2 regions of the Streptomyces sp. NPDC017890 genome follow, and region 2 is predicted to be linked to the other one. Evidence: riboswitches for the same ligand, from Rfam matches in the RefSeq annotation. Region 2 holds a riboswitch; the other holds the start of a gene.
The links. Region 2 has a riboswitch for cobalamin ahead of ACH4F2_RS29965 (ABC transporter substrate-binding protein). Riboswitches for the same ligand answer to the same signal wherever they lie in the genome.

Region 1: it holds a riboswitch for cobalamin, as region 2 does, so the genes downstream of both, ACH4F2_RS10560 (ABC transporter substrate-binding protein) here and ACH4F2_RS29965 (ABC transporter substrate-binding protein) in region 2, are expected to answer to the same signal.

Annotation. Positions count from the first base shown of each region.
Region 1 is NZ_JBIRHU010000006.1:247,900-251,295, reverse strand. It holds gene ACH4F2_RS10565 (M56 family metallopeptidase) at 1-574, shown strand, start outside; cobalamin riboswitch at 840-1,026, shown strand; gene ACH4F2_RS10560 (ABC transporter substrate-binding protein) at 1,089-2,189, shown strand; gene ACH4F2_RS10555 (FecCD family ABC transporter permease) at 2,225-3,283, shown strand; gene ACH4F2_RS10550 (ABC transporter ATP-binding protein) at 3,280-3,396, shown strand, end outside.
Region 2 is NZ_JBIRHU010000027.1:58,035-61,430, forward strand. It holds gene ACH4F2_RS29955 (MFS transporter) at 1-316, shown strand, start outside; gene ACH4F2_RS29960 (class I SAM-dependent methyltransferase) at 285-1,034, shown strand; cobalamin riboswitch at 1,124-1,245, shown strand; gene ACH4F2_RS29965 (ABC transporter substrate-binding protein) at 1,294-2,319, shown strand; gene ACH4F2_RS29970 (FecCD family ABC transporter permease) at 2,316-3,396, shown strand, end outside.

The DNA of each region.
Region 1 (3,396 bases), on a different contig from region 2:
GGCCGTACTCCCGGACGAGGCGCCCTACGCGTACGCGCTGCCCGGCGGTCGCCGGGACCGTGTGGTGGTGAGCACGGCCCTGCTCGACTGCCTGGAACCCGCTGAGCGGCGCGCGCTGTTCGCCCACGAGCGGGCCCATCTGACCGCCCGGCACCATCGCTTCCTGCTCACCGTCCGGCTCGCCGCCCTGGCCAACCCGTTCCTGCGGCCCCTGCGGACCGTCGTTTCCTATACGGCGGAGCGATGGGCGGACGAGGCGGCCGCGCGGGTGGTCGGCAACCGCCGCGCGGTGGCGACCGCGATCGGCAAGGCGGCCCTGGTCTCCCGGGGCACCCCGGTCGCCACCCTCGCCGGCCTCGCCGGCCTCGCCGGCCTCGCGGCGCCCGGCCCGGTACCGCGCCGGGTGGCGGCCCTGCTCGGTCCCGCTCCCGCGGTCCGCACCTGGCCCCCGGTGTTCACCGCGGTGGGCCTGGCGGCATGGGCCGCGGCCGCCGGAACCGCCGTGTCGGCGATGTCGTCCGCGAACGCCGCCGTCACGATGTTCCTCATCCTCCGCGCCGCGACGCCCCTCTGAGCGACCTTCTTCTCCGAAGGAAACCCCAGGCCGCGGAGACGGCCACGAAAGTCCTGGTCGCCTGCCCCGGCGACGGCGACAGTGGCTCGTCGGACTCCGCACGGGCCGCATCCTCGGCCCCGCGCCCCTCGACGACCAGTCCGCCGGCCCCGGCGGCGACACGGCCGGCACGGACGAGCCGTTCGGCCCGGCACAGCTGAGGCGCGGGCGGGCGGTACCGGGGCCGGTCGGGCAGACGGCCGCCTCCGGCACCGCGTTGCCCCTGTGGTAGCTTGCGGGAGCCAGTCGAACCCACCTGGTGGGTCAGGGAATCCGGTGCGAATCCGGAACTGACGCGCAGCGGTGAGGGGGACGGGCGGGACAACGGCCACTGGGCGGCACAAGCCGTCCGGGAAGGCGTCCCGTCCGGTCGATCCCGAGTCCGAAGACCTGCTGGCACCCGCGCCGCCTACGGCGCGGGCCGCACCGTACGAACGGGCTTCGCGTCTGAGCCCTCGACGCCAGAGGATCTTCCTTGCCCGCAGCGCGCCCCGCCGCCTCCCGCCGTTCCTTCCGTTCTTCCCGTTCCTTCTGTTCGTTCCGCTGTTCCTTCCGCGCCCGCTTCGCGTTGCTGCTGTCCGGCACTCTGCTGGCGTCCGGCTGCGGTTCCGGGACGACCGCCACCGACGCCGCGGCGCCGGCCGAGGCCGCCGGCTATCCACGCGTCGTCAGTGACTGCGGGCACGAGGTGAAGATCACCGCGCCGCCCCGGCGAGCGGTCTCCCTCAACCAGGGCACCACGGAGATCCTGCTCTCGCTCGGCCTCGCCGACCGCATGGCGGGCACCGCCACCTGGACCGACCCGGTCATGAAGGGCCTGGAGAAGGCGAACACCGGCGTGCCCCGGCTCGCCGACGACATGCCCTCCTTCGAGACGGTCCTGGACGCCGAACCCGACTTTGTCGCCGCCTCCTTCGCCTCCACGCTCGGCCCCGGCGGCGTGGCCACGCGCGAGCAGTTCACCGAACTCGGCGTGCCGGCCTACCTGTCCCCGTCCGACTGTGTCGGCAAGGACAACGGCGGCGACGGCGACGGCGTCCGCAGCGAGCCCCTGACCATGGACACCGTCTACGCCGAAGTCCGCGACCTGGCCCGGGCGTTCGACGTCGAGCAGCGCGGCGACGACCTGGTCGCCGGCCTGAAGGCGCGGGTCGAGAAGGCCACCTCGGGCATCGACGCCTCCGGTGTCACCCTCATGTACTGGTTCGCCAACTCGACTTCCCCCTACATGGCGGGCTGCTGCGGCGCCCCCGGCATCATGACCCGCGAACTCGGCGCGGAGAACACCATGGACGACACCCACGAGGAATGGCCGCAGGTCGGCTGGGAGACCGTCGCCGACCGCGACCCCGACGTCCTCGTCATCGGAGACCTCACCCGCAGGTCCCAGACGGCCGAGACCGCCGCGAAGAAGATCGAGTTCCTGGAGTCCGACCCCGTCACCAAGAACATGACCGCCGTCAGGAAGAAACGGTACGTACTGCTGAGCGGGCAGGCCATGAACCCCACCATCCGCACCGTCGAGGGCGTGGAGAAGGTGGCGGCGGCGCTGCGCGCGTACGGCCTCACCGAGTGACGTCCGAAAGCCGGGTGACGCCGGGGAGCCGGGTGATGTCCGAGAACCACGAGCCCCTCGGCACGCGGGCGGCCGGCCGCCGCCGCCCGGCGGCGTGGGCGGCGGTGGGTCTCGTCGCCCTGTGCGCCTCCGTGGCCGTCGCCGTCACCATCGGCCCCGCGGACATCGGCGTCGGCGAGGTCTGGTCCGTGCTCGTCGCCCACCTCGGCGGCGGCACTCCCGGCGTGGAGGTCACGCCGATCCGCGACGGCATCGTCTGGGACCTGCGGCTGCCCCGGACCCTCCTCGCGGCCGTGTGCGGTGCCGGGCTCGCCGTATGCGGTGCCGTACTCCAGTCCCTGCTGCGCAACCCGCTCGCCGACCCCTTCGTCCTGGGCGTCTCCTCCGGCGCCTCGACCGGTGCCGTCCTGGTCGTCGTCCTGGGCGTGGGCGGCGGCGCGCTGTCCGTGTCGGGCGGGGCGTTCGCCGGGGCGGTCTGCTCCTTCGCGCTCGTGATGCTGCTCAGCCACAGCCTCGGCGGCACCCCGGACCGGGTGGTGCTCGCGGGCGTGGCGGCGATGCAGCTGTTCTCCGCGCTCACCTCGTTCGTCGTGATGACCGCGGCCGACGCCGAGACCACCCGCGGCGTGCTGTTCTGGCTGCTCGGCTCACTCGGCGGGGCGGGCTGGACGGACGTGTGGACGGGTACGGCGGCCCTGGTCGTGGTCCTGGCCGTGTGCCTCGGGTATGCCGGGACACTGGACGCCTTCGCGTTCGGCCAGGACGCCGCGGCCACGCTCGGCGTCCACGTGGCCCGTACCCGGCTGGTGCTGCTGTGCGCCACCGCCCTGCTCACCGCCGCCCTGGTCGCCTCGGCCGGCGCCATCGGCTTCGTCGGCCTGGTGCTGCCGCACGCCGTGCGTGCGTTGACCGGCCCCGGGCACGCCCGGCTGCTGCCGGTCTGCGCCCTCGCCGGGGCGGTGTTCCTGGTGTGGGTCGACACCCTGGCCCGTACCGTCCTCGAACCCCAGGAGGTCCCGGTGGGCGTGGTGACCTCGCTCATCGGCGTACCCGCCTTCGTCCTCGTCCTGTACCGCACCAGGCGGGCACGGTGACGCTGAACGCCGAGCGGGTCTCCCGCGCCGCCGGCGGGCGGCTCATCCTGGACGGCGTCGACCTGAGCCCCCGGCCCGGCGCCATGACCGGACTGCTCGGCCCCAACGGCTCG
Region 2 (3,396 bases):
CGTGCTGTTCCTCAAGAACGACCTGGAGGCACTGCGCCGCAGCCCCCGCTCCGACGCCGTGGTCTTCGGCCAGCAGCGGCTGGCCGCGGGCCTGGGCGCCTGCGCGAGCGGCGTACTGGGCGGGCAGTTGTACGGCCTCGGTGAACGGGACGGACACACTGGCTGGTTCTGGCTGCTGGCAGCCGCCCAGTGTCTGCTGCTCCCCCCTCTGCTGCTCACGCTGCGCCGTCGCACGGCGCGGTGCCCTGTCCCCGACGGCCACCATGAAGGAGCACTGACGCGCGATGACACGGACGGGCGGATTCCAGGACGATGACTTCTGGATCGAGTTCCACGACTTCCTCTTCTCCGAGCAGCGCTACGGGCAGGCCGAGGAACTGCTCGACACCTCCCCCCTGCTCGCCCTGCCCGACGGATCACGCGTGCTGGACCTGTGCTGCGGGCCGGGCGTCTTCTCCGTGCCCCTCGCCCGCCGCGGGCACCGCGTGACCGGAGTGGACCTGAGCGCGGCCATGCTGGACCGGGCACGCAAGCGGTCGGCCGACGCCGGTGCCGACGTGACGTACGTGCGGGCCGACGCACGCGAGTACGAGGCGCCGGGCGGCTTCGACGTCGTCCTCAACATGTTCACCTCCTTCGGGTACTTCGAGGACCCCGCCGACAACGCCCGCGTGCTGCGCACCATGCACACCTGCCTGGCCCCCGGCGGCACGCTCGTCCTGGACCTCGCCGGGAAGGAGCTCCTGGCCCGCAAGGTCACCCCGCCCAAGGTGGTGCGGCGGGGCGACGACCTGATGGTGCAGACCGACTCCGTGCTGGACGAGTGGGCGCGGCTGCGCAGCGAGTGGGTGCTGGTCCGGGGTGACCGGGTGACGCGTGCCACCTTGACGTGGTTCGTTTACAGCGCGGTGGAGCTTCGCCGGATGGCCGAGGAGGCAGGTTTCGGCCGCGTGGAGGTCTTCGGCGGGTTCGACGGACGCCCCTACGACGAGAACGCCGAGCGGCTCGTGCTGCGAGCGGTGCGCGAAGCGTGACAAAGGCGCGGGCGTGCGGCCGGGTCCGCACGCCCTTTGCCGCCGGCTCGGAGGAACGTAGGATCACCTGGTCATCGCCGCGACGGGAGACAGGAAGCCGGTGCGAATCCGGCACGGTCCCGCCACTGTGACCGGGGAGCGCCCCTCCGACATGCCACTGCGCGCCGCGCGGGAAGGCGGAGGGAACGTCGATCCGGGAGTCAGGACACTGGTCCGTCGCGGGCCCGATCCGAGGAGCGCGGACTCCAGGAGGCTTCACGTGTCCCCTTTGTTCACCCCTGCCCGCACGCGCGGGTTCCTTCGTGTCACGGTCACTGCCGTGGCTCTCTCGTCCGTGCTGCTGGCCACCGGCTGCGGTTCGTCCGACGAGGGCGGCGGCGACGCGAAGGCCACAGCTGCCGTGCCCGCGGGCTTCCCGGTCACCGTCGACAACTGCGGCGTGAAGACGACGTACGACAGGCCGCCGTCGCGGGTGGTCACCATTCACCAGCACCCGGCGGAACTCATGCTCGCCCTCGGCCTGAAGGACCGCATGGTCGGCACCGCCTTCCCCGACTCCGCCGTCCTGCCCGAGCTGAAGAAGGACTACGAGGCGCTCCCCGAACTGGCGGAGAGGGAACCGTCGTTCGAGAAGATCCTGGACGCCGGATCCGAGTTCGTCTACGGCGGCTACGGCAGCGCCTTCGCCGAGAACGAGGGCCGCTCCCGCAAGGCGTTCGCCGACGCCGGCATCGACACCTACCTCAACCGCGAGTACTGCGGCGAGCAGCGGGTGACGATGAAGGACACCTACGACGAGATCCGCACCATCGGCAGGATCTTCGGCGTGCCCGACCGGGCGGACGAACTGGTCGCCGACCTCCAGGCACGGGTCGGCAAGACCACCACCGCCGTCAAGGGCGAGCCCCAGGTGCCCGTCTTCGTCTACGACAGCGGCGACAAAAACGCCTTCACCGCGGGCGGCAAGAGCCTCGGCACCGAACTGATCCGGCTGGCCGGCGGCAAGAACGTCTTCGCCGACCTCGACGACGTCTTCGGCGACGTCTCCTGGGAGCAGGTCGTCGAGCGCAAACCGGAAGTCATCGCCGTCTACGACTACGACGGCGCCGGGAGCGTCGAGGAGAAGAAGAAGTTCCTGCTCTCCCAGCCCGCGCTCGCCGACGTACCCGCCGTCAGGAACAAGCGGTTCGTCGTCCTGCCGCTGACCGCCACCCTGGTCGGCATCCGCTCGGCCTACGCGGTCGAGGACCTGGCCCGCGGTCTGCACCCCGAGGGCTTCCGGTGACCCAGGCCGCCACCGACACGTCCACCGAGCGGACGGTTCGACGGCAAAAGGCCGACGAGTCAGGGGTGGGCCGTACAAAGTCGGCCGTCGCACTGCTCGTACTCACCGCCTTGCTCATGGTCTCCGCCACGGCGGGCCTCGCGATCGGCTCCGTACAGGTGCCGCCCGGCCAGGTATGGGGCATCGTGACACACGAGCTGGGTGCCGACTGGCAGGATCCGGAATGGTCGCGGGCCCGGGAGACCATCGTGGTGGACGTACGGGCGCCGCGGGTGCTGCTCGGTGCGGTCACCGGCGCCGGCCTCGCGGTGATCGGCACCGCCCTGCAGGCCCTGGTGCGCAACCCGCTCGCCGAGCCCTACCTGCTCGGCGTCTCCTCCGGTGCGTCCCTCGGCGCCGTCTCGGTGATCGTGTTCGGGGTCACCCTCTTCGGACCGGCCTCCCTGTCGGTGGCCGCCTTCGTGGGCGCGCTGGGCGCACTCCTGCTCGTGTACGCCACCGCCCGCACCGGCGGACGCATCACCTCGTCGCGGCTGGTGCTGTCCGGGGTGGCTGTCGCGGCGGTGCTCACGGCGGTCCTCGATCTGCTGCTGCTCACCACCGGCCGGGGCAACGAGGCACGCGCGGTCCTCGCCTGGACCCTCGGCGGCCTGGGCGGTGTCAACTGGGGCACGCTGTGGCTGCCGAGCACGGCCCTGCTGCTCGGTCTCGGCATCCTCCTGGCGCAGGCCCGCAACCTGAACCTGCTGCTGGCCGGCGAAGAAGCGGCGACCACCATGGGGCTGGACGTGGCCCGGTTCCGCGCCCGGCTGTTCGTGCTGCTCTCCCTCGTCACGGGCGTGCTGGTCGCGGCGGCCGGACCGATCGGCTTCGTCGGCCTGATGATGCCCCACATCGTGCGCCTGTTCGTCGGCGGCGACCACCGCCGGGTCCTGCCGACGGCAGCGCTCGGCGGAGCGGTCTTCCTCGTCTGGGCCGACATCGCCGCACGGACGGTCGCCGCACCGATGGAGATACCCGTCGGCGTACTCACGGCCCTGTGCGGCGGACCGTTCTTCCTGTGGCTGATGCGCCGCG